DNA from 3 places in the Dactylosporangium sp. NPDC051485 genome. Region 2 is predicted to be linked to each of the others. Evidence: riboswitches for the same ligand, from Rfam matches in the RefSeq annotation. Region 2 holds a riboswitch; each other region holds the start of a gene.
What was found. Region 2 has a riboswitch for S-adenosylmethionine ahead of thrC (threonine synthase). Riboswitches for the same ligand answer to the same signal wherever they lie in the genome.

Region 1 (3,545 bases), on a different contig from region 2:
GAGGAGCCCACGCAGGGTCGTTGCTTCGTAGGCGGTACGGAAGGCGCCGCGGCGCTGCAACTCGGGGACGAGCCCGTCAGTGATCTGGGTCAGGTCGTGCGGCACCGCGGCGGGGCGGAGGCGGTAGCCGCTGAGCCCGGCGGCGCGCCACTCCAGCAGCAGGTCGGCCAGCTCGGCCGGGGTTCCGGTGAAGATCAGTGCGTCGCTGCCGTATTCGACCCCGGCCTGCTCGTCCAACCGCTGCTTGCGGGCCACGGCCGCCGCACGGCTGTCGTCCAGGAAGACGACGAGGTCGCCGAACACATGGACCGTCTCGTGCTCGCGCCCGGCCGCCCGCTGCTCCGCACGGATCTCCGACACGATCTCCGCCGCCTGTGCGGCGTCGTATGGCGTGACGAACCCGACGTCGGCGGAGCGGGCGATGAGCTGGAACGGGATCGACACGTGGCCCAGCGTGGTGACGACCGGCTGCCCCTGCGGCGGCCGCGGGGTGATCGAGGGTCCCTTCACGGAGAACCAGCGGCCCTGGAACTCGATGTAGTGCAGCTTGTCCCGGTCGATGAACCGGCCGGTGGCGACGTCACGGATCTCCGCGTCGTCCTCCCAGCTGTCCCAGAGCCGGCGCAGCACCTCGACGTAGTCGGCGGCCTCGTCGAAGGAGTCGCGCAGCCGCTGCTGCAGGTCCGCGACCTCGATGCCGGCCTGGAGGTTGGCGTAGTCCTCGCTGGTCAGCGGTGGGATCTCGCGACGCCCGAAATGCGCGTTGGTGTCGGCGCGGACGTCCAACTGCACCCGAACGCCGGCGCGGCCGGTGCTGGCGTAGTCGATCGTGGCGATCGCCTTGGACAGATGGAACGGCTCGGTGTGGTTGACGATCGCCGTCGGCACCAGGCCGATGTGGCTCGTCACCGGCGCGACGCGGGCCGCGATGAGCGTCGCGTCGAGGCGGCCCCGGACCCGGTCGGTGCGCTCGTCCGGCTGCAGTGGATTGTCGGACTGCAACCGCAGCCCGTCCTCGATCGTGACGAAGTCGAGCAGACCGCGTTCAGCCTGCTGCACCAGCTCCACCCAGTACTTCGGCGTGAACTGGTCCAGCGGGCGGGCGTCGGGCTCGCGCCACGCGGCGGGGTGCCAGCCGACGCCTTCCAGGGCGACGGCCAGGTGCAGGAACTCGGACGAATCAGACATGAGGGATCGCTTTCGACGAGACGGACCAGAAATGCGGTCGAGGACCGGCCGATGCCGGCAGGCCGCGCGCTCATGGATGAGTTGGTGGACTACCGAGTGCGGCGGACAGCCAGTGGCGTGCGACACAACGAGGCGGCCACGCGCTGCACATCAATGTGCCGACGAGCGATCACACGCGTCATTACCCTGTCCTCCACCTGGCGCGCCACCGCACGCCGCTCGCGCTTGCGGCACATGGGTCTGCGCCGCCAGGTCGTCACCTGGAGCACCCCCCGCGACGGAGGGTTGCCGGTCAGCAAGCCAGGGCTTGACGCTGACACTCATAACCTGTCGATGACCTTAGCTGCGGCGCGGGATCTTGTCTAATGCCTATAGGAACACTAGGGAATCGCGGGGCATTCCCCCGAGGGCGGCGGCGACCTGTCCCGCGGCGGCCACGGGCCCGCCATCGGCGGCGCACCGGATCGGCCGCATCCCGCCCGAACAACGCCACCCCGGCGAACGTTCGCGGTCACAGCATTAGCCTCTTCCCGTGAACGTCATCGACCTCGAGCTCATCCGGCGCGGACGCGTGGCGGCCGTCGCCGAGGCGGTCGATGCGCTGGACGACGCCGGCCGGGCGGCGCTGGCCCGCGAGCTGCTCGCCCACGTCAGGCGACACTCCGACAACCACTGCAGCGGCGACGAGCTCGCCGCCCTGGCGGTGGCCACGATCGGGTCCGCGCCGAGCGCGGCGGCGGCCGCCCGCATCCTGGACCGGCCGTCGATGGGCCTCGACCGGCACACCGCGCAGGCCGTCATCGGCGCGGCCCGGGCCCGCGGCGCCGGCTGGCTGCCAGAGCTCGCCGCGCGCCTCGCCGACCGGCGCGCCACCGACTTCGACCGGCACCGGTGGGAGTTCGTCGCGGCGCTGGTCATCGCGACCGGGTCGGCGCCGCCGGCGACCGACTGGTTCGTGCTGCGGTGGATGGACGACCTCGGCTTCCCGGGCGAGGAGCGGCTGCGCTCGCGGCCCATCGCCGAGCGGCTGCGCCGCGACCCGTTCCTCGACGCCCTGGCGCCGCTCGTCTTCACCGTCGACGGGGCCGGCGAGAAGCTGACCGTCTGGGACACCGGCCGCCCCGGCGGAAAGCGGGCCCTCATCCTCGCCCTGGCCGAGCTCGCCGCCGAGGGCCGCCTGGACCGGGCCGCGCTGCTGCGCGGCTGCACCGGGCGGCTGGTGCGTGGCGACCGCCCGGCCGCGCTGCGCGGCATCCTCGGCCTGCTGGCCGAGCTCGCGCCGACCCCGGCCGAGGCGGCCGCGCACGCCGGTGACCTGCTCCGGCTGCTCGCCGACGGTCCCGCGCCCGTCGCGGCCGCCGCGCAGAAGCTCCTGCGGACCGTCGCCGACCTCGACGTGAACGCGGTGCTGGAGCCGTCCCGGGCCGTCGTGCAGCGGCCCGACAAGGGACTCGTGCGCGCCCAGCTCGGCTGGCTCGACGCACTCGCCCGGCGGCACCCGGGGCGCGCCGCGGACGTCGCCGCCGTGCTCGCCCTCGCCGCCGAGCATCCGGCCGTCGAGCTGCGGGAGCGCGCGGCGGCGCTGGCCACCGAGCACGGCGCCGCGCCCGCGCCGCCGGTCGTCGCCGCCGTGTCGCTCGACGACGCGCTGCCCGCCCCGGCGCCCCCGGCCCCCGCACCGCCGCCGATCGGCGACCCGGACGAGCTGGCCGAGGAGATCGCCGCCTTCTACAGCGGGCGGCCGTTCACCGCGCTGCCGCCCCTGGAGCGCATCCTCGACGGCGTGGTGCGGCTCCACGCGAGCGACCGGGAGCGCATGCGGCGCGCCGTGCGGCCGGTCGTGGAGCGGCACCGCGACGGCATGGGCCAGCACCAGTGGGACGCGCACTGCCTGTGCGGCGCGTTCACCGGCCTGCTGCTGACGGCCGCCGGGGTCGAGCCGGGGCGCAGGCTCCGGGAGGGCTGGGCCGCCGAGCTGACCAAGGCCCACCGGGTCCTGCGCCTGCGCGAGCCGGCCGATCGACGGATACCGCCGCCGCACCGCCTGTTGCGCGCCCGCCTCGCCGAGATCGCGGTGCACCTGCCCGCGGACGGGCTCTCGGCCGCGGATGGGGTCTCAACCACGGCTGGGCTCTTGTCCGCGGGTGGGCTCTTGTCGGCGCCGACGTCGGCCGGGGGCGCGCTCGACACCGCGGCGCTGCTCGAGCGGCTGGCGGCACTCGGTGCGGCGCGGCCGTGGCCCTGGGACCTCGCCCAGGCGCTGCTGCGCGTCCCGCCCGGGCCCGACGAGCCCGCCGCCGCGCGGGCCGAGCGCCTGGCCACCCCGGCGGCGGGGCGGGTCGCCGCCCGGCTGCGCG
Region 2 (3,545 bases):
CGCGGCGTTCGCACCAGGGCGCCGGGACGCGGAACAGCGCCGCGTGGGAGAACCGGCCGCCGTCGGGCCAGTCCGGCACGTCGGCGCGCAACGCCGCGTCCCCGATGTCGTAGGTCACGTCGATCGCGGCCGGGTCATCGGCGCGCACCTCGACGATCTTGATCGGTGTCCGGGCCATGGGCCCAGCGTGGGCGCGGTGCGCGGGCTCCGGCAAACCATTTATGCCCGGAAATTGGTCGAGAGGACGCTCGCCAACACCTCCGGTGTTGTGGTCGCGGACCCCACCGAAATCGGCGAAGTCTCGCGGCGACACGTCCTCCCGCACCGAGCATCCTGGACCTAGGTACCTAAGGCGTCAAGTCCCCGATCAGCGTACGGCACGCCGACGATCACGTTGCGTGTCGATCACATCCGCCATTCGGACGATCGACGGCAGGTCCCCGCCTGAAAGCGCTCTCTCTGCGTGAACGCTCGGTGACGACGGGGCCTCAAAAATCATCCGAGCAGGCCGGCCTCGCGGGCGGACTTGAGCGACGGCTTCACCCGGTGGGTGGGGCCGACGTTGCCGGCCACCGCATCGAGCGTCTTCAGGCCGTCGCCGGTGTTGAAGACGACCGTCTCGGCGCTGGGGTCGAGCTTGCCCGACTCGACGAGCTTCTTGAGCACCGCCGTGGTCACCCCGCCGGCCGTCTCGGCGTAGACGCCGGTGGTCCGGGCGAGCAGCTGGATGCCGGCGCGGATCTCGTCGTCGTCGGCGTACTCCATCCAGCCCCCGGTGCGCCGCACCGACTCCAGGGCGTAGACGCCGGCCGCCGGGTCGCCGATGTTCAGCGACTTCGCGATGCCGGTCGGCTTGACCGGGGTGATCTCGTCGACGCCGTCGTGCAGGGCCTTGGCGATCGGGTTGCAGCCGGCCGACTGGGCGCCGAAGACCTTCCACTCGGTCGCCGGCACCAGGCCGATCTCGACCAGCTCGGCGAACGCCTTGTCGACCTTCGTGAGCAGCTCACCGCTGGCCATCGGGATGACCACCTGGGCCGGGATGCGCCAGCCGAGCTGCTCGGCGACCTCGTAGCCGAGCGTCTTGGAGCCCTCGGCGTAGAAGGGCCGGACGTTGACGTTGACGAACGCGGTGTCCTCGAACTCGTCGGTCTCGGTCAGCTCCGAGCAGAGCCGGTTCACCTCGTCGTAGGAGCCCTCGATGGCGACGACCTCGCCGCCGTACACGGCGGTCATGATGATCTTGCCCGGCTCCAGGTCGGCCGGGATGAACACGGTCGACGGGACGCCGGCCCGGGCCGCGTGCGCGGCGACGGAGTTGGCCAGGTTGCCGGTGGAGGCGCAGGAGTACCGCGTGAAGCCCAGCGCCTTGGCCGCGGTCAGCGCCACCGAGACCACCCGGTCCTTGAACGAGTGCGTCGGGTTGGCCGAGTCGTCCTTGACCCACAGCTGCGCGGTGAAGCCGAGCTCCTTGCCCAGCCCGTCGGCCTTGACCAGCGGCGTGAGGCCCGGGTCGAGGCTCACCCGGGTGTCCGGGTCGACTCCGACCGGCAGCAGCGGGGCGTAGCGCCAGATGTTCTGCGGGCCGGCCTCGATCTGCTCGCGGGTCACCCGGGCGAGCGCGGCCGGGTCGTAGCCCACCTCGAGCGGGCCAAAACACTCGTAACAGGCGTGCTGGGCGGCGAGCGGGAACGTGGCCCCGCAGCCGCGGCAAACCAGGTTGCGGGCCGGCGAGTCGGTGAAGACGCTGAGCGTCGAGGTCATGGCGGAGGCCTTTCCTCTCATCTTCCCCAAGCGCACGGGCGTGCACCGGGACGGATTTGGCACCTACCGCCCGCTGGCCTCAACATCGAGACGCGCGCAGGGGTTGCCGGGGCTTCATCGGGCCGTATCCCTCTGCCCCTCTGGATGAGGTATGCAGTTGTGCCCCCAGTGTAAGGGGCGCCACCGGGGGCCGGGTATGAGTCATCTCACGACTCGGACACCGCTAGCGTTTCAGTCATGCACCCGATCGCGGCGAACTGGTTCGGCCGGCGCACCTCCGGCTGGCGGGACTGGCCCGCGGAGGAGGTGCTGGCGGCGAAGGGCGACACGCGGGTGAGCGTGGTGCTGCCGGCGCTGGACGAGGAGCCGACGGTCGGCGAGATCGTGGCCGGGGTGCGCACCCTGGGCCCGCTGGTCGACGAGCTGATCGTGGTCGACTCGGGGTCGGTGGACCGCACCGCCGAGGTGGCCGCGGCGGCCGGCGCGACCGTGCACCACCGCGACGACATCCTGCCGGGCACCGGTTCCCGGCCGGGCAAGGGCGAGGTGCTGTGGAAGGCGCTCGCGGTCACCAAGGGCGACATTCTGGTGTACATCGACGCCGACCTCACCGACTTCCGGCCCCACTTCGTGACCGGCCTGCTGGGCCCTCTGCTGGCCGACCCCACCACGCTGATGGTCAAGGCGTTCTACGACCGCCCGCTGCTGGACGTCTCGGCGGCCGGCGGCGGCCGGGTCACCGAGCTGGCCGCCCGGCCGCTGCTCAACGCCTACTTCCCGGAGCTGGCCGGGGTGGTGCAGCCGCTGGCCGGGGAGTACGCGGCCCGCCGCTCGTTGCTCGAGTCGCTGCCCTTCGCGGCCGGCTACGGCGTGGAGACCGGCCTGCTCATCGACGCCTGGCGCGGGCACGGGCTGGACGCCATCGCGCAGGTCGATCTCGGCCAGCGCACGCACGGTCACCAGGACACGGCGGCGCTGGGCCGGATGGCCGCCACGATCCTGCAGACGATCAACGCCCGCGTGTCGCCGAGCCTCTCGGCCTGGCCGACGTTGACGCAGTTCGAGCGGCATGATTCCGCTGTCGTACCGCGGGAGACGACCGTCGCCCACCCCGACCGCCCGCCGATGCGCACGGTCAGCGGCTACGAGGCATAGCGCCCGATCAGGCGGCCGCCCCATCCGTCTCCGGGACGAAGCGCCACAGCTGGGCGGTGGCCGTCGCGGCGCCCACGACGGCCAGGGCGAGCGCGCCCCACTCGGCGGCCAGCAGCCACCACGGGGTGTCGATGATCGCCACCGGGTCGCCGCCGGTGAACGAGCCGACGCCGACCGCCACCGCGACCAGCAGCAGGACCACCAGCAGCAGTACGGCGGTCAGGCGCAGCACCCACTCGCCGGAGCGGCCGGCCAGCCGGGCCAGCAGGGTGCTGCCGGCGGCCACGAGCGCGGCGAAGGCGCTGGCGAACGAGCCGAGCAGGTTGAAGACGCGCGCGGTCTCCAGCTCGGTCGGGCCCTTGGTCACGTTGGGCGTCTGCGCGAAGTGGGTCCACTGCACCAGGTGGCCCTGGTCGTAGTAGAGGCCCGCCGCGAGGGCGGCGAGCCCGACGACCAACGCGCACGCGCCCCCGAGGGCGGAGATTCGCATGACCGGGCACCCTACCGGTCGGTAGGGCGCCCGGTGGACGTGGGCCTAACTGACCACGTCCTTGCGCAGGAAGCGCCAGAACCCGAGGGCGAAGAACACCGTGGCGTAGGCGAGCGCGGCCACGGCGCCCTTGACG
Region 3 (3,545 bases), on a different contig from region 2:
AGGTCAGCGCCTACGCCAAGGGGGTCGCCGAGGAGCTGGCCGGCCGCCACCCGCGGCTGGTCGTGGCCAGGATGGCCAAGCAGCTGCGCCCCGGCAAGGTCTTCATCGACTGGAGCCAGAACAACGCGTTCAAGACCACGGTCGCGCCCTACTCGCTGCGGGCGGGGGAGACGCCGACCGTGAGCGCCCCGCTGACCTGGGACGAGGTCGAGGCCGGCGGACTCACCGCCGCCGACCTGACCCCGTCCGTGGTCCTGGACCGCGTGGCCGAGCTGGGCGACCTGCTGCGCAACACCCGATAGCCGGGCGGCTCCCGCCTACCGCGGGCGGCTCCCGCCTACCGCAGGGCGGCCAGGAGCCGGTCCACGTGCTCCTCGGTGGTGCCGATGCCGAGGCTGGCCCGCACCGCGTGCTCCGGGGCGTGCTCCGCGCCCTTGCGCTCGGCCGCCTCGGCCAGCAGCCGGCGGGTGAGCGGGTGCGCGCAGAACAGCCCCGTCCGCACGCCGATCCCGTGCTCCCGGCCCAGGGTCACGGCCAGGTCCCCGGCGTCGCGGTCGAGCACGGCGAAGGAGACGATCCCGACCCGCTCGGCCTCGGCGGGGAAGAGCCGCAGCTCCTCGACGTGCGGCAGCTCGGCCAGCCCGGCCCGCAGCCGCGCGACCAGGGCGTGCTCGTGGCCGTTGAGCCCGTCGGCCCGCAGGGCGCGCAGCGCGGTGGCGAGCGCGACCGCGCCGAGCAGGTTCGGAGTGCCGGCCTCGTGCCGGGCCGGCCCGCTCGCCCAGCGCACCGCGTGGTCGTCGCCGACGTGAGCGCTGGCCCCGCCGCCGGCCAGGTACGGCTCGGCCGCGTCGAGCCAGTCCGCCCGGCCGGCCAGCACGCCCGCGCCGAACGGGGCGTAGAGCTTGTGGCCCGAGAACGCCACGTAGTCCGCGCCGAGGCCGGCCAGCGCGGCCGGGTCGTGCGGGGCCAGCTGGGCCGCGTCCACCGCGATCCGGGCGCCGAAGCGGTGGGCCACCTCGGCCAGCCGGGCCACCGGCCACACCTCGCCGGTCACGTTGCTCGCCGCGGTCACGCTGACGAGCGCCTGCGGGGCCCGGACGCGGGCCAGCGCGTGCTCCAGCGCCTCGACCGCCTCGTCCGGCGAGCGCGGCACGGCCAGCCGGACGGTGTCGCGCCAGGGCAGCAGGTTGGCGTGGTGCTCGGTGTCGAACGTGAGCACCCGGGTGCCCTCCGGCAGGGCCCGGGCCAGCAGGTTGAACGCGTCCGTGGTGTTGCGGGTGAAGATCACGGTGTCGCGGGCGCCGTGGCCCAGGGCATCGGCGACGGTCTCGCGGGCCTGCTCGTACTCGCGGGTGCAGCGCTGCGACAGCGCGCCCGCGCCGCGGTGCACGGAGCCGTAGTAGGGCAGCAGCTCGGCCACGGTGTCGGCGACGGCCCGCAGGCAGGGCGCGGTGGCGGCGATGTCGAGGTTGGCGAAGTCGACGGCCCGGCCGTCGGGCAGCTTGATCTCGCCGGGGGACAGCACAATAGACACGGAGAGCCCTTTCGCTCGCGCTTGCCCGGGCACACCACGTGCCGGGCCGGGTCATCACCCGGGGCACCCCGCCGCGAACGCGAGGGTTGCCGGCCAGCAAGCCGGGGCTTGTGCGCTGGCACTCATGACCTGTCATGACGGTACCGCGGATACAGTGGCCCCATGAGCGCACTCCCGCCGAGTGGGACGCCGAACTCGCCCACATCCGGCCCGCCGGACTCCCCGTCGTCGGGGGCCCCGGCATCGGAGCCGGGCGCCTGGGCCTCGCCCACCGGCGGTTCTCCCGAGCCGGTTTCCGGTCCGGCCTGGGCTTCCTCGGGCGGCGGGCCCGCGTATCCGGGTGGTGGGTCGGCCGAGCCGGTTTCGGGCCCGTCTTGGGCTGCCTCGGGTGGTGGTCCTGCGCAGCCGGGTGGTGGGCCGGCCGAGCCGGTTTCCGGTCCGTCGTGGACTGCCCCGGGCGGCGGCCCTGCGCATCCGGGTCCCGCGCAGCCGGGTGGCGGTCCCGCCGAGCCGGTCTCGGGCCCGGCGCCCTGGGGTCCGGAGGCCGCCGGCTCGGCGCCCAACCCGTGGGCCCGGCCCACCCCTGGGACGCCGATCGTGCCGCAGGTCCAGCTCGGCCAGGCCTCCGCCCCGCCCGGCGCGCCCTCGGGCTGGCCGCCGGTGCTGCCCGGGGTGGCGGTGCCCAACATCGAGGCGGCCGAGCCCAGCACCGGCCAGCAGGAGTACCCGACCGCCGCGCTCGCCCTGGCCGCCGCCCCGCCGGCCAAGCGGTCCGACCGGCGGCGGCTGTGGACGCTCATCGGGGTCATGAGCTTCATCGCCCTCTGCGGCGTGGCCGTGCTGACCTTCTTCGGCTTCAACGGCGGCTGGACGGGCCTGGTGGTGGGCGTGGCCGCCGCCGTCGTGCCGGTGCCGCTGCTGGTCAGCTGCTTCCTGTGGCTCGACCGGTACGAGCCGGAGCCGGTGAAGTACCTCATCTTCGTCTTCGGCTGGGGCGCCTGCGTGGCCACGGCGGTCGCCCTGGTGGTGAACACCGCGGGCGCCTACTTCGCCGACAGGGCCGGGCTCAGCGAGTCGCTCGTGGCGGTGCTGGTCGCGCCGCTGATCGAGGAGAGCATGAAGGCCCTCGGCCCGGTGCTGCTGATCTGGCGCCGCCCGCGGGCGTTCTCCGGCATCATCGACGGCATTGTCTACTGTGGAATGTCGGCGGCCGGCTTCGCGATGGTGGAGAACATCCTGTACCTCGGCTTCAAGGGGTACGGCGAGACGGCCCAGAAGGCCGGCGCGGCCTCGGGCGCGGCCGCGCTCGTAGGCCTGTTCATCGTGCGCATCCTGCTCAGCGGCTTCGCGCACCCCCTCTTCACGTCGATGACCGGCATCGGCCTGGGCGTCGCCTCGCGCACCTCGAGCCGGTCGGTGCGCTTCCTCGCCCCGCTCGCCGGCCTGCTGCTCGCGATGTGCCTGCACGGCTCGTGGAACCTCATGTCGGTCATCGGCTCGACGGCGACCTTCGTGCTGCTGTACGGCTACTTCGCGGTCATGATGCCGATCTTCCTGGCCATGGTGGGCTTCGCGCTGTGGCTGCGGGCCAACGAGGGCCGGCTCACCGAGCGCATCCTGGGCGAGTACGCGCGGGCCGGATGGTTCTCGCCGCCGGAGGTGGCCGCGCTGGGCACGCTCGGGCGCCGGCTCTCGGCCCGGCGCTGGGCCAAGCGGGTGGCCGGCGACGCCGGGGCCAAGGCGATGCGGGCCTTCCAGTTCGACGCCACCCGGCTCGCGCTGCTGCGCGACGGGCTCTACCGCGGCCTGGACAACGAGCCCAAACGCCGGATGGAGGCGCTGGCCGAGGAGCGGCAACTGCTCACCGCGCTGGACGCCTACCGCCAGGTGTTCGTCGGCCGCGACCCGACGGCGCCGCGGGCGGTGTGGGACGGGGCGCGGTACCACATCACCTTCCCCGACGGCGTGGTGCGGGTGCTCGACCCGCCGCCGACCCCGGTCGTGCCCGTGC

Region 1: another riboswitch for S-adenosylmethionine. It lies ahead of AB0M46_RS41865 (LLM class flavin-dependent oxidoreductase); the one in region 2 lies ahead of thrC (threonine synthase).
Region 3: another riboswitch for S-adenosylmethionine. It lies ahead of AB0M46_RS03725 (aminotransferase class V-fold PLP-dependent enzyme); the one in region 2 lies ahead of thrC (threonine synthase).

Annotation. Positions count from the first base shown of each region.
Region 1 is NZ_JBFAZW010000111.1:27,370-30,914, forward strand. It holds gene AB0M46_RS41865 (LLM class flavin-dependent oxidoreductase) at 1-1,188, opposite strand, end outside; SAM riboswitch class IV at 1,405-1,516, opposite strand; gene AB0M46_RS41870 (DUF6493 family protein) at 1,721-3,545, shown strand, end outside.
Region 2 is NZ_JBFAZW010000062.1:924-4,468, forward strand. It holds gene AB0M46_RS30460 (GNAT family N-acetyltransferase) at 1-178, opposite strand, end outside; gene thrC (threonine synthase) at 496-1,764, opposite strand; SAM riboswitch class I at 1,779-1,915, opposite strand; gene AB0M46_RS30470 (glucosyl-3-phosphoglycerate synthase) at 2,002-2,919, shown strand; gene AB0M46_RS30475 (hypothetical protein) at 2,927-3,409, opposite strand; gene AB0M46_RS30480 (ABC transporter permease subunit) at 3,455-3,545, opposite strand, start outside.
Region 3 is NZ_JBFAZW010000004.1:173,616-177,160, reverse strand. It holds gene ligD (non-homologous end-joining DNA ligase) at 1-302, shown strand, start outside; gene AB0M46_RS03725 (aminotransferase class V-fold PLP-dependent enzyme) at 338-1,528, opposite strand; SAM riboswitch class IV at 1,547-1,664, opposite strand; gene AB0M46_RS03720 (PrsW family intramembrane metalloprotease) at 2,132-3,545, shown strand, end outside.